Regions from separate parts of the Pseudoalteromonas sp. NZS100 genome, predicted to be linked through region 1. Evidence: riboswitches for the same ligand, from Rfam matches in the RefSeq annotation. Region 1 holds a riboswitch; the other holds the start of a gene.
What was found. Region 1 has a riboswitch for lysine ahead of lysC (lysine-sensitive aspartokinase 3). Riboswitches for the same ligand answer to the same signal wherever they lie in the genome.

Region 1 (9,519 bases):
TTTTACGTTGCGTTACTGCGCGTATACCTGGTTGCTGCGATTTTTCGCGCTCAATCCACGTACCGCCACGCTCTGGCTCGCGGCTAGAACCTACAAACACGTTAATGTGGCTACGGCTCGCTGGTAAGATAGTTGCTGGGTGTAATACTTTTGCGCCAAAGGTTGCCATTTCAGCGGCTTCGTCAAAACTTAAGCGTGCAATAGGCGTCGCTTTTGCGCACAAACGCGGGTCGGTGCTAAAAATGCCCACTACATCGGTCCAAATATGCACGCTTTTAGCGTTAATCGCCTCTGCTAGTAATGCAGCGCTATAGTCTGAACCACCTCGTCCTAGCGTTGTGGTTTGGCCGTATTCGTCACTACCAATAAATCCCTGAGTTACAATTACTTGAGCGTCTAATAACGGAATTAAATGCTCTTTAGCAGCTTGCGCTGTGGCTGCAACATTGGGCGTTGCTTTGCCAAATTGGCTGTCGGTTTTAAGCACCTTGCGCACATCAAAGCGATCGGCATTTAAACCTTGTAAACGCAGTACCTGAGCAAACAAATACGACGATAAACGCTCACCAAAGCTAAGTAGCTCGTCGTGTTGCTGATCGGTTGTTAGTGGCTCTTGAGCCAATGTTTGAAATGCTTTTAAGGTTTCGTTAAAGCCAACCGCTAAATCGGCATCTAGCGATAATTCATCTAAAATAGTTTGTTGAATAGCAAGCACGCCGTTTATGTGTTCTTGGCGCTCACTTGAGGTAATGCTTGATTTACACAGTGCAACTAAGTGATTAGTTACGCCGGCACTGGCGCTCACGGCAACAATACGTACGCTTTTATCTGCAACAATAATTTCGCTACAGCGACTCATCGCTTCAAAATTTGCAACACTGGTTCCGCCAAATTTGGCAACGATGTAATCTGATTTTGCGCCTGATACTGTTTGTGGCACTGATTGGGTAGTCATTTAGTCTCCTTTCGCGGTATCCAAACCGCAATAAAACAAGAAGAACTTGGCAAAGGAATGCTTGAAGATAAGTCCACTGCCAGAAGCTCTCCACCTATATTGGTGACAGTTTTGAGGATTCAGCCCCATAAACCGAAAAACAATGACGACGTACCATTATTTTCCTCGGCGAGTACTTCCCTCCTTAATGATCATCGGCTTTCGTCGCCTAACATTAAGTACCTAAGTATCGCACCTCTTCTGAATGCTTTATTAACCAGTGGCTAATAAAACAAAACCCCACTAAGTAGCGGGGCTTTGAAAGTTATCGTTTAGACGTCTAGCTGTCAAGCATTTAATAATTTATGAGTTAAATAAAACTGCCCATGTAATACGAGCCCGCATATCCAACCGTGTAACAAATTAATAAATGTAGCGATAAACGCAAGTAGCTCATAAAGGTAAGCGCTTTAACTTTACTCATGGCAATAATGCCCGCAGCCGACCCAATAATAAGCATTGAACCGCCCACGCCCGTTGCATACGTAAACGACAACCAGTGTTGTTGGCTCATTACTATATCGGCTTTTAATAATGCAGCGGTAAGCGGTACGTTATCGACCCCTGCTGATAATATGCCCATTAAGTAGTTTGCGTACTCAGGTGCCATTACCGTGTATAGGTCGGTAAATTTACTCAACATACCAATTTCTTTAAGTGCGCCTACAAGTAAAAGTACACCTACAAAAAACAATAATGTGTCGTATTCTATATCGCGAACAAAATCGATTATGTCTTTGTTTATGTCTTTTTTGCGCATTAAAAATTGCGCCACTAAAAACATCACTGATAAGCCAAACAAAAAGGTTAATAGAGGCGGTACGCTGTAAATTACACTCAGCGTAAGTGTGCTCACTACGGTAGATAAAAATATAACAGCAATGGTTATGTCGGTTTTTTCAATGCGGGTTTTACCTGCACTAGCAAACTCAACACGCCCTTTCATACCGATAGACAGTAACGCGGCAAGCAGCATAACGCTTGCAAGTGCTGGCGCTATAAGTAGTAATAAATGAGCAATGGTTACTTTGCCATCTAAAAATATCATTAGTGTGGTTACGTCACCGGTTATTAACGATACCCCACCTGAGTTAACCCCAAACACAATAAGCGTGGCGTATTTAACGAGCTTTTTAGGTTCAAGTTTTAACGACATAACAACCGCAAGCGATATAAGCGTCGCTGTTACGTTGTCTGAAATCGACGAAAACAAAAATGCAAATCCACCCACCAAAAACATGAGCTTTTTTTCGCTAATACTTTTTGGCATAACACGGTGCACAATATTTTCTATAAACCCCTTTGAATTTAAATACGCTACAAAGGTCATTGCAGCCATTAAAAATAGCCATAATGAGGCAATTTCTAAAATATTTTCATTTAAAAGATGTTGAATCGTATCGGGGCTTTGCCCGTGTAGGGGGTATATAAAAAGAAGAATCCAGCAAAGCGTACCAAAAAACAGCGTGGTTTTAGCTTTATTTACGTGGATTATATCTTCTATAACGATCAGTAAAAATGCAATCGCTATCAGGGTTAGAATAATCGAGGAAACCATGGTAGTTAAACAACCTTTGATATAGTTTTAAAGAACACACAAATAACATTCCATTTCATGTGCCTATTTTCGGCGCGAATTTTAGCACTGCCTCTATGCAAAAACTATTATTAAATGGTCTTAAAAACGAATACTATATACAGACAAGGTTAATTAAAAATACGTAATAATGAGTCTTCTAAAAGAACTCAATAATAAAATACTAGGATGTTGTAACCCCTTATGATCCCAGCTAAAAAGCTGCTAAACACCATAACCGAACATTGGGGTGTATTAGAGCTATTATTTAAACGTTTTAAAATGGCTGACTTTAGCCTAAAAGACGTACAAAACGCGATTAAGCAAAAGCAGCCTACGTGGTCAAACGAACGCATTTATAAAGAAACAAATCGTTTGTTAAACCAAGATATTTTAATTCCACTGGCTAAATCCTCTCAGCTTGAAATAAATCGTGCTATTGCTGATTTTGCTACTTTTTTACTGCAAGAAGAGCATTTAGGTTTAGCGCAAGAAATTAGCGTATTAGTAGAGGACCTAGCTCGTTTAGGTAACCGCCTAGATAACGCTGGCGAAATAGAAGACTTTGACGATTTACGCCGCTACAGCCGCATTATGGATGATCGGGTGCGTAAAATAATGAAGCTCTATACGCACAACGAAAACGCTATTTTAAATATTGTTGAACAAGCCAAATCAAATAATGCAGTGCAATCGCTGCAAAAGCGTTATAAAGCGGTAATAGAAGCCTTTGATGAATACATAGAGCCAATGCTTGAAATGGTTGATATTCGTGGTGAGTTTCATGCATGTTTTACCCTCATTGAAGAGCAAATAAGTAAGCAAATACTGCACATTGAGCGCTCAGGTAAAGCGTATACCGACAAACGCATGCTGGAGCAATTACGTACCCGTATACTCGAAATGCATTTAATGGGCCGAGAAAGCTTACGTAAAAGTGCCGATATGCTTATGCCACTGCGCGAGGAGCTACGCCGTAATAACTTAATTACTCGCCAAGCAGCCAAAGTACTTGGGCTTGTACGTAAAAATGGCGTAGACAATATGCTAAGTGCTGTGCAACCACATTTTGTAAGCGACGCGCAGCGATATTCGCTTGGTCAGCAACGCCATATTGTGGCTTACATGGCAAGCTTGGTTGAATTTGAACACGAAGAATACCAATTGCCTGACCAGCAAGACGTGCCTGCATTTGTTACACCTAATATTCCTGACTACAACGATGTTAAAACCAGCTTTGCTAAGCGCTTTAATAAAAAACGCAAAAAGCCGCAGCCCTTGCTGCAATTTTTAGACGAAAGCTATCCAGATCTCGATGCCGACGAAATGCTATTTTTGTATCAAAAATTGGTCAGCGACAGCGATATTAAAATAATTCAAAGCGATGAAAAAGCCCGCGTAAAAATTGCCGGTCAGCACTTTTCTTTATATCCATTTAATTCAGAGCCTCAGCCAGATCAAAAGGCAGGTAAATAAACCATGACACACATAAACTTAGACGAGCTAACCCATCTACAAGCCATTAATAAAAAATTAGTAGCGGGTTATCACATTTGCGAGCAAGACAACGTAATGTGGCAAGAGCTTGACCAACACATAGAAGACTACACCGCCCTATTTACCGCTTTAGGTAACGATTTAAAACACGACAGCCGTGGCTTTTATTATTTTGGTAGCGACGAAAGCACACCCAATATGGGCAAAATATCTCGCGCTATCGCGCTCACCATTTACATTTTAATTGAGCACTACGCCAATACGGGTAAAGACCCAATGCGCGCATTGTTTGACGACATAAACGATTTAGAGCTTATGCAAACGCTGGTGCAAATTAACAAACATTTGTTTGATCAGCTTGAGATATTTTCGGGATCGGACCTACGTAAAGACGTTTACCTGCGCATGGTGCGCTTAGGTTTAGCCCGTGAAGTAGAAGGCGGCTTTATGCTACAAGCGCCAATTCACCGCTACATAGATGCACTCATGGAAGTAAACGAAGAAACCTATTTAACAGAGGACGAGGAATGAAAAATCTATACGGACTAAGCAAACTCGCCCTACTTAACACCGCAGGCTATGCAAAATGTGTGATCCCGCTTGATAAAAGCAGCTCTATTTGCGCGCCTAATAACACAGGTAAAAGCTCGGTTATTAACGCCCTGCAGTTCCCGCTTATTAACGATTTACGCTTAACAGAATGGGATGGACACGATTTAGATGAAACTCGTAAGTTTTATTTTTCATCCGATCAGTCGTACATTTTACTAGAAGCTAACTTGCCTCATGGCTCGGTAGTAATAGGCGTTGCGGGACTTGGTAAAATTGCTGGTTACGCGCATCAGTACTTTTGTTATCAAGGTAAGCTTGATTTAGAACAGTACACGCAAGGTAAAACTATTATTAAATTTACCAAGCTGTTCAACCATTTAAAATCGCTTAACTACAACCCTATTGAGTTAAAAGCACAAGAACTCAACGCGCTACTTACTGGCGGCGCAACGCCTTTTGACGGCGACATAAACTTAAAAATGATCCCGCTTAATAATGTGCAAGACTCCTCTATTTATAAAGAAATATTTAGACGTATTCTTAACTTACACAAATTAGGCGCAAGCGACGTAAAACGCTTTATGCTACGCGTGTTTGAACGCCATATGTCGAACTCTAAAGTCGACTTTTATGAAGTATGGCGCCGCTCGTTTGATAAAGTAAATCGCTCAAAACGCGAATTAAAAGCCCTTGAGTCAATGCAAGAGCCAATAGCCGCGCTTGAATCAATGCTTGAAAACCAAACCGTGCTTAAAGGTAAATTAGCCGCATACGCACCTAAAATTGACCAAGCACTGATTGATTTTGATACCTATCAAGAGTCGCAACTCTCTGAGCTTGCCATTGCCCTTGAAGATATAGAGCACGAAAAACACGAGTTTGAGCAAAAGCAAAGCTTATACGTACAGCAATCGCGTGATATAGAGCGCAGACAAACTCAAATTGAGCAATGGTTTTTAGATTACGATGCGCTTAAAAGCGAGTTTGAACTGGTAAATAAAGCCACGCTTAAAACCAGCCTGACTCAGTTAAAGCAAGATTACGAGTCGCTTTCGCACTCTATAACCAGCGCACAAGGGCAAAGCCTACACACGCTTGACTACCGCATCAGCGAAACACAAAAACAAATTAAGAGCTTAAAGCTGCAACTTAAAAATCTTGAATTTAATTTGTTTACCCGCATGCGCGAAGACCTCTCGTTAAAAGAAGTAGAAGAAATATCGCGCATTTTAAACCCAGATATTCTCTCGTTTGCAACCACCACTAATGGCGATATAACCATTGATGATGAAGATGCATTTGGTGAGTTTTTATCGCTATTAAGTGAAAACGTTAAAGGCGGCGTATTAACGCTACCAGGTGCGAGCATTAAGCTTAAAAAGCTCTCGCCTGTGCAAATGCAAAGCGGCGAAAACAAAGAGCAATTAACCGCTCAGTTAAATGCACTTGAGCATTCACTTAAAGAGTTTAAGCAACAGCGCGATGTTGCTGCAAACGTTGCCGACAAGCAAAAAGAAAAAGACGCGTTATACGATGAACTAATGAGCGCTGAGAACGCCCTAAAACGCTTAGAGCAGTTTGATATAATGCAGCAATCGGTTGAAGCGCAAGCCATGCTAAAAGAGCAATTGTTAGCAGAGCGCGAACAAGTTGACGACTACCTGCAAGATATTCAAAAAAATAGCGGCTCAATTGCCGATCGTCGCTCGTTAATTAAATCGAAACAAGAGCAAATTAATCGTCAAACTGAGCGCCTACGCCAAGTTAAAAGCGAGCGAATTGACCACACGCTTGATTTATACAGTGGTAAAGTAACCCCGTACATGATTGATATTACGGTCGACTTTGATAACTTAAGCGACCTTGTTCATCACTTTAATAAAGACTGCCAAGAACTGCGTAATTTTGACATAAACGTGCGTAATACCTATTTGCATGTATATAACGCGGGTATTACTAAATTCGACAACGAAAATGACGAATACACTAAATACCAAAAGCTAATAAGCGCCTTTCATAATATTGATAACGAACGCGACGCTGTTGAGCGCCAAGCACGTGTTGCGCTTACCGAAGTGGCCGCAACTATTAAAGGCTTGCGAGAAGATTTAGACCGCCTTCGCCGCGAAATGAACAGCTTTAATAAAGGCATAAGCCAGCACCGAATTTCAAACCTGCAAGCGTTTAAAATTAACGTCATACCGCGCAAAATGCTGGTTGATAGTATAGATACCATTATCAGTACGTCGCATCAGTTTGAGCAAGGTGACACGCTTGATTTACTTAGCCAAGAACCGTACAGCGAAAGCGCGGTAAACGAAGCAAAAGATCACTTAATTAAACTCGCCTCAGATAAAGCGGGTTTAACCTTAACTGATTTATTTGATATTCGATTTGAAGTGGTTAACCGCGCAGGTGAAACCGAACACTTTGAAAAAATAGATTCGGCGGGTTCAAATGGCACACGTATTACGATTAAGTTATTGTGTGGCATGTTGTTTATTCGTTACTTATTAAGCGATCAAGAACAAAACCTATACCGTATACCTATTTACATAGATGAAGCGGCCGACATTGACCCGCAAAATCAAAAAGCGATTATAGAAACCGCACTAAGCTTTGGTTTTGTGCCTATATTTGCCTCAGTTAAGCCACAAATAAGTTGTGACTACATTGTGCCTATTCGTTCAGTAAAAGACGGTGCACAAAACTGGGTGGATGAAAAAGATTGGATTGAAGTTGAACACAATTAATTGGCCGTTAAGGCAAACCAACTAAACTAAAATATAGGACGTTTAAATAATACACATTTAAACTATGTGTGTTATTTTAAATTAATGCATTTTATTGGAGCAAACGTAATGAAAAATATACTTATTGTTGCAGCGCTAGCACTACTTACAGCCTGTACACAAACCCCTGATTGGGATTACGATAAATCAGCCAACTTTAGTAATTTTAAAACATTTGCTTGGGTAGAAAACGCCAGCCTAACTAAAGACACAAATAACTACCAAATTAATGGCCTAATGGAAAAACGTGTTCGCACTGCCGTTAACGCAGAACTGAGCCAAACACTAGGTATGAGCTTAGTTGATGCAGCAAATGCTGATGTACTTGTTAACTATCATGCATCGGTAGACAAAGAGCTTGAAGTAGATACATTTAATGTAAACTACCGCCCGCATTGGGGTTATTGGGGTACTGGTTTTCAACGCGATACAACTGCGCGTGAATACGAAGTGGGTACACTGATTATTGATATTGTGGATCGTGAATCTAACCAGCTAGTATGGCGCGGCGCAAAAGAAGGCCGATTAAAGAAAAACCAATCGCCAGAACAACGTGAAGCATCAATTAATAAAACAGTGAGCGAAATTTTAAGTAACTTCCCGCCGCAAAAGCAGCAGTAAGTTAAAATTAGCTATAAGTAAGTTTTAAAAAAGCTCACAGTTCGTGAGCTTTTTTGTGGATGTGTATTTTTGGGCTTACAGACTTAAGTAATTACGAGCTGCGCTCGTCACGTCAGCAAGCTGCACGTCTACAAAAAAACACCGAGTTAAATTTACGATTTATACTTATGCAATAACTCAAGCGGTATATGGCAATAGTCATCAGGATGATTAGTTAGTCGGTCTTGATGCTCAGGATCGCTTGGCACGTAGTTAGTTAGCAGCTCTACCCCTACCACAATTTTATCGGCATCACTGCGCTTGTTTATATAATTGCTTGCTGCGTCTAAATGGCTTTGGCTTTTGCTATAAATGGCAGTGCGGTATTTAGGGCCTACATCATCCCCTTGTTTATTAATGCTATACGGGTCAATAATTTCAAAAAAGTAGTCATACAGCTTATTTAGGCTAACGACTTTTAAATCAAAAATGACCTTTACGCATTCGGCATAACCATCGTATTCGCCGTCAGTGGTTTTGCTTGTACCATTAGCGCGCCCTGCTTCAGTACTTATTACGCCTGGTAAGTGCTTTAAAAATTCTTGTACGCCCCACAGGCAGCCACCAGCAAAGTAAATAGTATTATATTCTTTAGTATCCATTATAAATGTTACCTAATAAGTAATTATACCGATTGCATTAAAATAGTGTTCTATTATAGCGCCAAGAAAATAGCGCAATAACAAGGCGAAATTATGACATATAGTTGTTCTATATAAATAATTTTTAACGCAGTGAGTGCGCTATTTAATACGATAGAATGACCATGTTTTTAATAAAGCCGGTATTACGTAAATGGTTATCAAATGCAGTTATTAACAAATTAATGTACAATCGCGCACAAAATGACTGCTGTTACATTTAGTTATTTTATCATGCTCAAATATAAGCTTTAAAATTAATTGTAACCGCAGCTACAAATAAAAAATGATGAGAAACACATGAATCGCACACCACACATTATAATACCTGCAATATTATGCAGCGTTACTGCATTTGCTAATGCTAATACGCTATCTGATGAGTCGGCAATCGAGAAAATAACGGTTGAGGCCTCACCCACTGCAAATAAGTTGCCAGTAGGTACATTCGACTCACCTATTTCTAATTTAGAATATGACCCTCGTGTTGATTTACAATCGCGTAATATGGCTGAGGCGCAGGCTGATGTAACTATACGCGGCGGTATTTTCGAAAACACCGGTTTTAGAGTAGGAAGCACTACCCTGCTTGACCCGCAATCTGGTCATTATTTTGCTGAAATACCCATTGCACCGCAAATGCTAAGCGGCCCAGATATTTTAACCGGTGCCGATAACGCACTTTACGGTATGAATAGCTCTGTAGGTACGGTTTCATTTGGTTGGAAACCGATTATTACTGGCGGTAGTGTTTCCCTTGGTACTGGTACAAACGACTTTAATCTGCAAAGTATTCACGCTGCTAAA
Region 2 (9,519 bases), on a different contig from region 1:
GCTGTCTGCAGGGGCTACAGCTACTTCAACAACTTCAGGAGCAGGTTTAACTTGCTCAACCGGTGCAGAGTTTTGGCCAAATAAGTAGTTAATACCAATTTTAGCGCCAACATCTGTATAACCACGGTCAAGACCTTGATATACAGCTGTTTCAGCATTTACAAATAAGCCATCTGTAATGAAATGCTGGTAACCAACACCTGCATTTAAGAATGTGTTGTCATCAACTACGTCAATTTCTTTAATACCGAAAAGACCATAGAAAGGACCGCCGTCTAAATGGTAAAGAGCATCAATACCGTAACGCTCGCCATCAATATTGTTACGGTTGCCAGCAACTTTATCAAAAGCATTAAAATCCATGTCTGCATATTCAAGACGTGCGCTCCAGTAATCACTGAAACGGTAACCAGCTTCAACACCCCAGCCAGTTGATTCGTTTACGTCAAGACCGGCTTGATCACGCATGTTTTTCCAAGATGCGTCATAGTAGTCACCAAATGCGCCAATGTAGAAACCTTCTTCTTTATCAGCAGCGAATGTAGATGCGCTAGTTGCAGCCAACGCGATTGCAATTGTAAGTGTTTTTAATTTCATTGTTTTCTTCCCATTTGAACAATTTTAAATTGTAGCTAATCGATACTAGCTCAATCAGTTTTATATAGACTAACTGAGCCTTTGTTAATCAATACTTAACGAAAAATAAAGTTTATAACTTTTTTTCTATGCCTTGTCACAACACACATCCACTTACTATAGGCGAAATTAAAACTTTATTGAAAAATAAATATAGTAGTTTTTGTAAATTAGTACTTAGCAAGGAATGTAAGAGCAATTAAATTGAATGCACTTATAAATGCAAAGAAATATTGCTTAGTTTTAATTGTGCGCATAATACCACCAGAATTAGCATTCCCCTAGGTATATGCGCATGTTTGATTAAAAAATGACTCTTTTTAATCATGTGGTTATATTTAAAGTTAAGTATTAAGTACCACAAAAAGTCTGGTAGTCATTATCATTCGTCGGTGGAGAGCAAAACTCTGATAACTCTTCACTGTTAGAATATGGATTCCCAGCTATTTTTATAAAGCGCTGTAGTAACTCGCTAGATCCTGTAGCGTTATATTGTGCAATTATTTCTTCGATCACATGATTACGCGGTATAACACGAGGATTTGCCGCTCTCATTACTTCATAACTATTATCGTCAGTTAAACTTACCCACCTAGCTCTCCATTCAATTAGCGACTCAGGTACGCTTTTTTCTCCTTTTAAGGATTCAGTAAGCGCATCAAAGGTATTGGTGTAATCGAGCTGATTATCTTTTAATAGCGTTAACAACTCTGCTATTAACTCGCCACTACTATCGCTAGATTCATTTAAACCCAGTTTTTGTGCCCACATAGCCGTAAACTCAGTATTAAACTGCTCAGCAAAACTATTAATAAATGGCGTCATTAATGAAACCGCTTGCTCGTCATCATCGCTAATAAGCGGTATTAAGCTCTCAGCTAAGCGTGCGCAGTTCCAGTTAGCTATATTAGGTTGATTACCGAATGCATAGCGGCCTTGTTTGTCTATAGAGCTAAATACGGTATCAAAATCAAAGCTATTCATCATGGCACACGGGCCGTAATCAATGGTCTCTCCGCTAACTAGCGTATTATCTGTATTCATTACTCCGTGAATAAAGCCAACACGCATCCAGCTCACAACTAGCTTAACTTGGTTTTTAATCACAGCGCCTAAAAATGCTAAATATCGCTGCGAACCTGTATCGGTTATTTCTGGGTAGTGACGCTCTATAGCTAAATCGGCTAAATTTTTAAGCCCTTCAACATCGCCTTGCGTCGCTAAATATTGAAACGAGCCAACACGAATATGGCTAGTTGCTACACGCGTAACGATAGCCCCAGCTTGTGGCGGATTACGATAAACCGTTTCACCACTACCAACAACCGCTAAGCAGCGTGTGGTTTTAACTCCCAGTGCATGCATTGCCTCGCTCATTACGTATTCACGAATAGCAGGGCCAAGTGCGCAACGTCCATCCCCACCTCTTGAGTAAGGAGTAGCACCAGAGCCTTTTAATTGAATATCCCATAACTGGTTTTCATCATCACTAATAGCGCCCAGTAAGTGCGCTCGTCCATCGCCTAAGCGTGGTGAAAAATGTCCAAATTGGTGCCCAGAGTAACCAAGTGCTACTGCAGGAATCGCCTGTTTTTCGTTACCGCTAAAAGTGCTGGCACGCAAATCAGCCGCAACGTTAATATTAAATTGTTTTGCTAAACTCTCGTTCCACAGCAATAACTGAGGAGAGGCGACACTTGCAGGGAAATCTTCTATCGCGAAGTTTTCCGCAACATCTGTGTATCTTGGCACTAATTTCATGGTAATTCCTATTGTTGCTGACTTATACCAACACGGTTGTCACCTACGCCATAAGCAACAATTAAGCTTAACTCTTGCATACTTAAGCCGCTTTGCTTTTGCATTTCGTTAAAAAAAGCTTGGGCTGCATTTAGTGACTTTTTAGTTTGTAAGCCGCCGTCTATAATTTTATGGGCACGCAAATAATTCTCTACATCGCGTGATAGTAAAAATGTATCTTTACCAAGTGCTCGCAACGCGTAAGGCCCTGTATTTCCGCCTAAACGCGAACCATGTTTTTTTAAATACGCCCACAAACCAATAATATCGTCTGTTGGCCAATTAGCGATAAACTGACTAAAACTGCCATGTTCCCCTGCTATTTCGTGGATCATGTAAGCATTTTCGGTAATTGTTTTTACTTTTTTATAGTTACGAACAATGCGCTCATCCGTTGCTTTTTGTTCCAGCATATCGGGTGGCATCATTAATAACTTATCAACGCTAAAATCCCAAAAAACCTCTCTAAAGCCTGCCCACTTATTATTTATGACTGACCAATAAAAGCCGCTTTGAAATACTTTTCGAGTAAATTCTTCAAGCCAATCGTCGTCACTTAACGTGCTTAGTTGTTTTTTAGATAGCGGTTTTGCAAGTAATAACTTAAGCATTTTTTCAGAGCCTTTTCGCTCTACCGCTCGCTTATAAATATCGCTAAATTTTTCCATACTAATTAAATACCTCACTACTTATATTGCTAGTGTACGAGAAAAGCACCTAATACGTAACCACCCCTCTTTTCGATGAATTAATCTGTATTTAGTCGCTTGACACCTAGACGGCTAAAATGCTTTAATCGCCGTAATTACCCTATTTAAATTGCACAGGTTTGTAAGTTTTACCCTACAAACAGGTGCAAAGGGCTAGAAGAGGTGCGTTATTCAGGTAGCGTATGTTAGGAGCGCAAACTCCAGTAAGCATACGTGAGGGGAATTAACGCCGAGAAGTAACCACTTTTGCGAGGTGTTTATTTCGGGCGACTAGGTTGAACCCTAGCGACTGTCACCAATAGCTGCTTATAAAAAGCAGCTTGTTAGTTTGGTGGAGAGCTTCTGGTCTTAAATATTAAGGCCGTGCGCCCTATTATTTTAAGCCCATTCGCTCTTCGAATTATTAGTTCGAACGACGTTAATGCGGCTCCTTCCATAAAGCTTTTTGACTCTTCGAATAATACCAATTGCATTAAATTAGTTATCGCTTAAATGATCACGTTTTTAATAAAGTTGGTACAAATTATAAGTTCGTGAGAGATGATCAACAACTTCAATTTAAACGACTACTCACTGTGGACCGCGCTCGTTACGCCATTTGATCAACACGGCGATGTTGACTACAACACGTTAACTAAGCTGGTTAGCGATCAAGAAGCGGCACATAACGGTATTTTGCTACTTGGCAGTACGGGCGAAGGTTTAGCACTAACGCTAAAAGAGCAACAAGCCATTGTTGAACACGTATGCCAGCTAAAACCAACAGTACCACTCATGGTTGCTGTGGGCGGTAGTAACTTAAAGCAACAAATTGAGTGGGTTAACTACTGTAATACACTACCAATTCATAGCTTTTTACTTGGCTCACCGCTTTATGCAAAGCCTGGTGCTATAGGTCAAACTCATTGGTTTGAAAGCCTACTAAATGCAAGCGCTCACCCATGTATGCTTTATAACGTACCGGGTCGAAGCGCTGTTAGCATCCCAGTGGCAACAATTCAAAACTTACAAAACAATAAAAATTTATGGGCGTTAAAAGAAGCGAGCGGCAGTATTGCTCAGTTTGAAGCTTACCGCCAAGCGGCGCCTAATTTAGCTATTTTTAGTGGCGACGATGCGCTAATGCCTTATTTTGCTCAAGCTGGCGCAAAAGGTTTGGTGTCGGTAGCTGCAAACGCATGGCCTGAACAAACTCACGAGTTTGTTAAGCGCAGTTTAAGTGGTCAACACCCTAATTTATTTGCCCAGTGGTCAAGCGCTATTAATAGCCTATTTGCTGTCGCAAACCCTATTCCCGTAAAGGTACTAATGCATTTGCAAGGCCGCTTAAGCAGCCCGCAACTTCGTCCACCTTTAACACATCTTGAGTTAACTCAAACCGATTGCATCGCAACTGCAAACAACACCATTTTATCTTGGCATTAAATACAGGTTTTTATAATGAGCTGGTTAGAACTATTAAATAATTTAGAATCGGGCGCAGTACGCGCAGCATCACAAAACGAAAGCGGCCAATGGCAAGCTAACGTAGAAGTAAAGCAAGGCATTTTAGAAGCCTTTAAAAATGGCACTAATACTGAGTTTGCAGGCGGCTTTGTTGATAAACATAACTTAGCTCCGCAAGAATTTAGTACTGATGATGGCGTTCGTATGGTGCCAGGTGGCTCAAGTGTTCGCCGTGGTGCTTATGTTGCTAAAGGCACGATTATTATGCCACCAGCGTATGTAAACATTGGTGCATATATCGACGAAGGCACAATGGTAGATAGCCACGCATTAGTGGGTTCGTGTGCACAAGTAGGTAAAAACGTACATTTAAGTGCTGCAGTTCAGCTTGGTGGTGTACTTGAGCCAATTGGTGCAAGCCCAGTAGTGGTTGAAGATGACGCCTTTATTGGCGCTGGCTGTATTATTGTTGAAGGCGTAGTCATAAAAAAAGGCGCAGTACTTGCCCCAGGCGTGCGTTTATCAGCAACTATTCCGGTATACGACTGCGTAAACGAGCGCCAACTAGATAAAGGCGAGCCAATCCCAGAGTACGCGATTGTAATACCGGGCTCTCGCCCTGCGTCAAACGAATGGGCGCGCGAGCAAGGCCTAAGCATGTCGTGTGCGTTAATAGTTAAATACCGCGACGAGAAAAGCGATGCATCGTTATTGCTTGAAGAGGTTTTACGATAATGAGCTTTTTGAGCACGCCTATCAAAACCGCTGTAAATACTATTACACAACAACTTGATACACCTTTTTTTGTTTACGACTTAGATCAACTAAACACGCATCTTGCGCGTTTAGTTGCGCAAACCGATGTAAAGCTGTGGTACGCGGTAAAAGCAAACCCACTGTCTAAAATTATTCAAAGCTTAGACAGTGCTGGCTTTAATTTTGACGTAGCAAGTAAAGGTGAGCTTGAGCAAGTACTCGCACAAGGTATTAGCTCGCAGCGCGTGCTCAACACAGGGCCTGCAAAAAGCCCTAAACAAATTAAACACTTTATTGAGCGCGGCGTGCGTATATTCGTAGCAGAAAGCCTCAATCAAGTACGTTGGTTAAACCAACAAGCACAACTACAAAACACGCAGTTACAAGTATTACTGCGAGTGCAATTACGTTGGCCTGAAGGTGAAAAAAACCCTCTGGGCGGCGATAGCCTTACGCCGTTTGGTATGGGTTGTGATGAGTGGCAAGCACTCAATGTAGCTGACTACCCTGCACTTAAATTTGACGGCCTGCATATTTTTCAGTGGGGCAACATGCTTAGCACGCAAAAGCTAAGCGATTTGTGGTCACAAATGATTGCACCTCTTAGCCAACTTGCCAGCGATTTAAATATTAGCCTTAAGATTTTAGATTTAGGTGGTGGTTTAGGTATTCCTTATACACAAAACGAAGCAACACTTGATTGGGATGACTTAATTGCTGCGCTCGCTAAAATTAAAAATGATGCGGGTGTAGAAGAATTATGGATGGAACTTGGTCGCTATGCCGTTGGCGAATGCGGTCATTACGCAAACCCAGTAGTAGAGCGCAAACAAAACTACAATCAAGAACAAGTAATTTTAAGCGGCGGTATAAATCACTTATTACGCCCTGCTGTTACCAGCCAAGACTTTCCTGCTGCATTACTGCGTGAATCCAGTGCTAAAACTCAAGCGGTCACTTTATACGGCCCACTTTGTACAGCGCTTGATTGCTTTGGTGAACATAACTTACCAAGCGATTTAAATGAGCACGACTGGCTAGTGTTTAGCCAATGCGGTGCTTACGGCTTTACCGAAAGTATGCCGTATTTTTTATGCCATGAGCTAGCTGCTGAGTACACCTTGCAAAACGGTACACTTACCTGTGTTCGCCAAGCCGAAAATGCCAGCCATTATTTAAGGTAACAAGTATGAGTAATACAACACACATTAGCCAAGAGAACATTGTAGTAGGGGAAGTTGCAAACGGCTTACCGCTTACAATTCCTGTGTATCGTTTAAAAGGCGATGGCACAGGGCCAAGTGTTTACATTCAGGCCAATATGCATGGCGCTGAAGTGCAAGGTAACGCAGTTATTTTTCAGCTGCTTGAGCAATTAAAACACCTTAACCTTAGTGGCGATATTACCCTTGTACCTTATGCCAATCCGATTGGTTGTAATCAAAAATCTGGCGAGTTTACCCTTGGCAGGTTCGATCCGATTACGGGCACTAATTGGAATCGCATGTATCACTACAATAAAAATTTAGTGGCACAGTTTGCACAAAATCATACTCAGTATGACGACGCTACATTAAAAAGTAACTTCAAACAGGCACTTATTGACGAAGTAGACAGCAAACTTAACGGCCCTGCTTATTTACTCAATACGGGTAAACGCATTGCGCTTAACTTACAAAAGCTCGCTCATCAGGCTGATATAGTACTCGATTTACACACAGGCCCTATTTCAAGCAAGCATCTGTACTGCCCAACCTATGCAACCGACAGCGCACGTTACTTTAATATTGAACATGTATTGCTTATTCCTAGTGATTTTGACGGCGCTATGGATGAAGCTAACTTTTGCCCATGGTGGCATTTAAGTGATGCGCTTAGCGGACAAGGTCGCGAATTATCAATACCTGTAGAAGCATTTACTGTAGAGCTAGGCAGCCAAGAAAAAATAGACTTAAAAGAAGCATTAAACGATGCAAACAGCATTTTAAGTTACTTAAATCACAAAGGCGTATTACAAAACGCACCGCATACGCCAGCTAATATCACTCGTTATGCATGTAACTTAGATGACTACTTTGCCTATTATGCCCCTATTGGCGGCATGGTTGAATACTTAGCCCCACTTGGCGGGCACATTAAAGCTGGTGAGCCTATTGCCAATATTTTACGCATGGAGCGCTACTTAAGTGAGCAACCACTGCAAACACTTACTCTTGATTGCGATGCAATTGCTATTTTGCACTTTGCCTCAGCGAGTGTTAATCAAGGTACCGAGCTTTATAAGTTTTTTACTAACATATTTGAGCTTTAGCTCACCCTTCTCATTGCGTGAGAGTAATACCAATTGCATTAAATTAGTGATCTATTATAGCGATAAGGAAATAGCTTAATAACAAGGCTAATATTATGGTACATAGTTGTTCTATATAAATAATTTTTAACGTAGTTAGTGAGTTATTTAATACGCTAGAATGATCATGTTTTTAATAAAATTGGTATAAATTAACTAAAATAGTTAATTTGCATTAGAAAAGCGGCTTAGGCCGCTTTTCTTTTGATCTATACTTACTTTGTATACGTATAGACCTTGTTATAAATGCAAATTCAGTAAAAGTTCACCGTTACATATGTAAAAAGACGTTATAATTAAATTAACGCATACAACAACCCAAACTCACAAGGAATTACAATGAGCTGGCGCCACTGGATAACTCTTTCTGCTTTAATTAGTACCGCTACCTTCGCACAAGAAGAAGTTGCTACAAACGAGCAAGATAACGACATCGAGCTTGTAAAACAGTGTATTTTAAATGAGGTAATTGGCGGGGATGGTAAACAGACATTAGATGATCTTCGTAAAAAGTGTTCAGCTCTTGAAGAAAATAAACAACTTACCGCGCTTGATAAACGCCAAGCTCGTGAAGAAGTAGGTAAAAAAAATAGAAATGTAATTACGCCACATAAGCGTAACTATATTTTACCGCTTTCGTACGTATCACACCCAAACGATCGCCCTTTTGATGGTTTTGATGCACTAACAGATGATAACGACGGCGAACCGCTCGACAACCTAGAAGCCAAATATCAGCTATCGATAAAAGTGCCTCTTTACGATGATTTTTCGGATAAAGACCAAGCCATATTTTTTGGCTTTACACTGCAATCATATTGGCAAATTTATAACTCAGAAATTTCGTCTCCATTTCGTGAAACAAACTACGAACCAGAGATATTTTGGATAAATTACCTCGACCCAGAAAACGTATTATGGGGCGACGAAATGGCAATCGCATTAGGTATTTCGCATCAATCAAATGGTCGAAGCCAACCAAATTCACGTTCGTGGAACCGTATTTATGCAGACTTTATTTGGGAAAATAGAGGCTTTGTTTTTAGCTTTAAACCTTGGTATCGCATAGCTGAGGACGAAAAAGAAGATATTTTAGAAGCCAATGGCGACGACAACCCAGACATATACAAATACATGGGTTACTTTGAATTTAGCGGCGCGTATCGTTTTCATGACCATGAATTTAGCTTTATGACACGTAACAATTTAAATTCAGATAATCGTGGTGCAATTCAACTCGACTGGTCGTTTCCTTTATGGGGTCGCGTTCGTGGTTATGCACAATACTTTAACGGTTATGGCGAAAGCTTAATTGATTACAATGCGGATGTAGAACGTATTGGTGTCGGTATATTATTAACCGATCTGCTGTGATACTTCCCTAAGTTTTACGCACAAAAAAGCCAAGCATTGCTTGGCTTTTTTGTGTTTAGAGCAGCTAAACAGTTATTTTTTTACTACAAACTGCCCTTCAAATTCTGCAACCACGTTATCACCATCGTAAATAGTTACTGGCACGACGTAACTTGCTTTACCGTCGGTTTCTAAATCGCTTAACTTGCCCTTACAGGTTTGTATATCAACACAACCACGTGGGTCGGTAGTAAGCGGTTTTAAGTACTTAATGTTAGCATCGGCTAATACAATATTACCTTCAAGCCCAGCTTCTTTAAGTGCTAAGTACGTAGCGCCCCAACCTGTTAGCGTGGCCAAGCTATAAATAGAACCTGCAAACATAGTGTTATGTAGGTTTAAGTTAGCGTCTAGGTCGGCGCTGGTTGTAAATTGCCAATCGGTATAGCTTTCTACCTTAATCCCCAT

Region 2: it holds a riboswitch for lysine, as region 1 does, so the genes downstream of both, dapA (4-hydroxy-tetrahydrodipicolinate synthase) here and lysC (lysine-sensitive aspartokinase 3) in region 1, are expected to answer to the same signal.

The regions. Positions count from the first base shown of each region.
Region 1 covers NZ_JADYWM010000015.1:84,284-93,802, forward strand. The annotation lists gene lysC (lysine-sensitive aspartokinase 3) at 1-955, opposite strand, end outside; lysine riboswitch at 1,031-1,203, opposite strand; gene nhaD (sodium:proton antiporter NhaD) at 1,305-2,552, opposite strand; gene I6E69_RS15080 (hypothetical protein) at 2,775-4,046, shown strand; gene I6E69_RS15085 (hypothetical protein) at 4,050-4,598, shown strand; gene I6E69_RS15090 (ATPase) at 4,595-7,372, shown strand; gene I6E69_RS15095 (DUF4136 domain-containing protein) at 7,481-8,032, shown strand; gene I6E69_RS15100 (peptide-methionine (S)-S-oxide reductase) at 8,185-8,673, opposite strand; gene I6E69_RS15105 (TonB-dependent siderophore receptor) at 9,013-9,519, shown strand, end outside.
Region 2 covers NZ_JADYWM010000010.1:48,283-57,801, reverse strand. The annotation lists gene I6E69_RS11995 (OmpA family protein) at 1-597, opposite strand, end outside; gene I6E69_RS11990 (YdiU family protein) at 988-2,397, opposite strand; gene I6E69_RS11985 (DNA-3-methyladenine glycosylase I) at 2,406-3,104, opposite strand; lysine riboswitch at 3,296-3,496, shown strand; gene dapA (4-hydroxy-tetrahydrodipicolinate synthase) at 3,687-4,571, shown strand; gene I6E69_RS11975 (2,3,4,5-tetrahydropyridine-2,6-dicarboxylate N-succinyltransferase) at 4,587-5,327, shown strand; gene I6E69_RS11970 (PLP-dependent decarboxylase) at 5,327-6,532, shown strand; gene I6E69_RS11965 (succinylglutamate desuccinylase/aspartoacylase family protein) at 6,538-7,659, shown strand; gene I6E69_RS11960 (phospholipase A) at 8,038-9,072, shown strand; gene I6E69_RS11955 (bifunctional GNAT family N-acetyltransferase/hotdog fold thioesterase) at 9,145-9,519, opposite strand, start outside.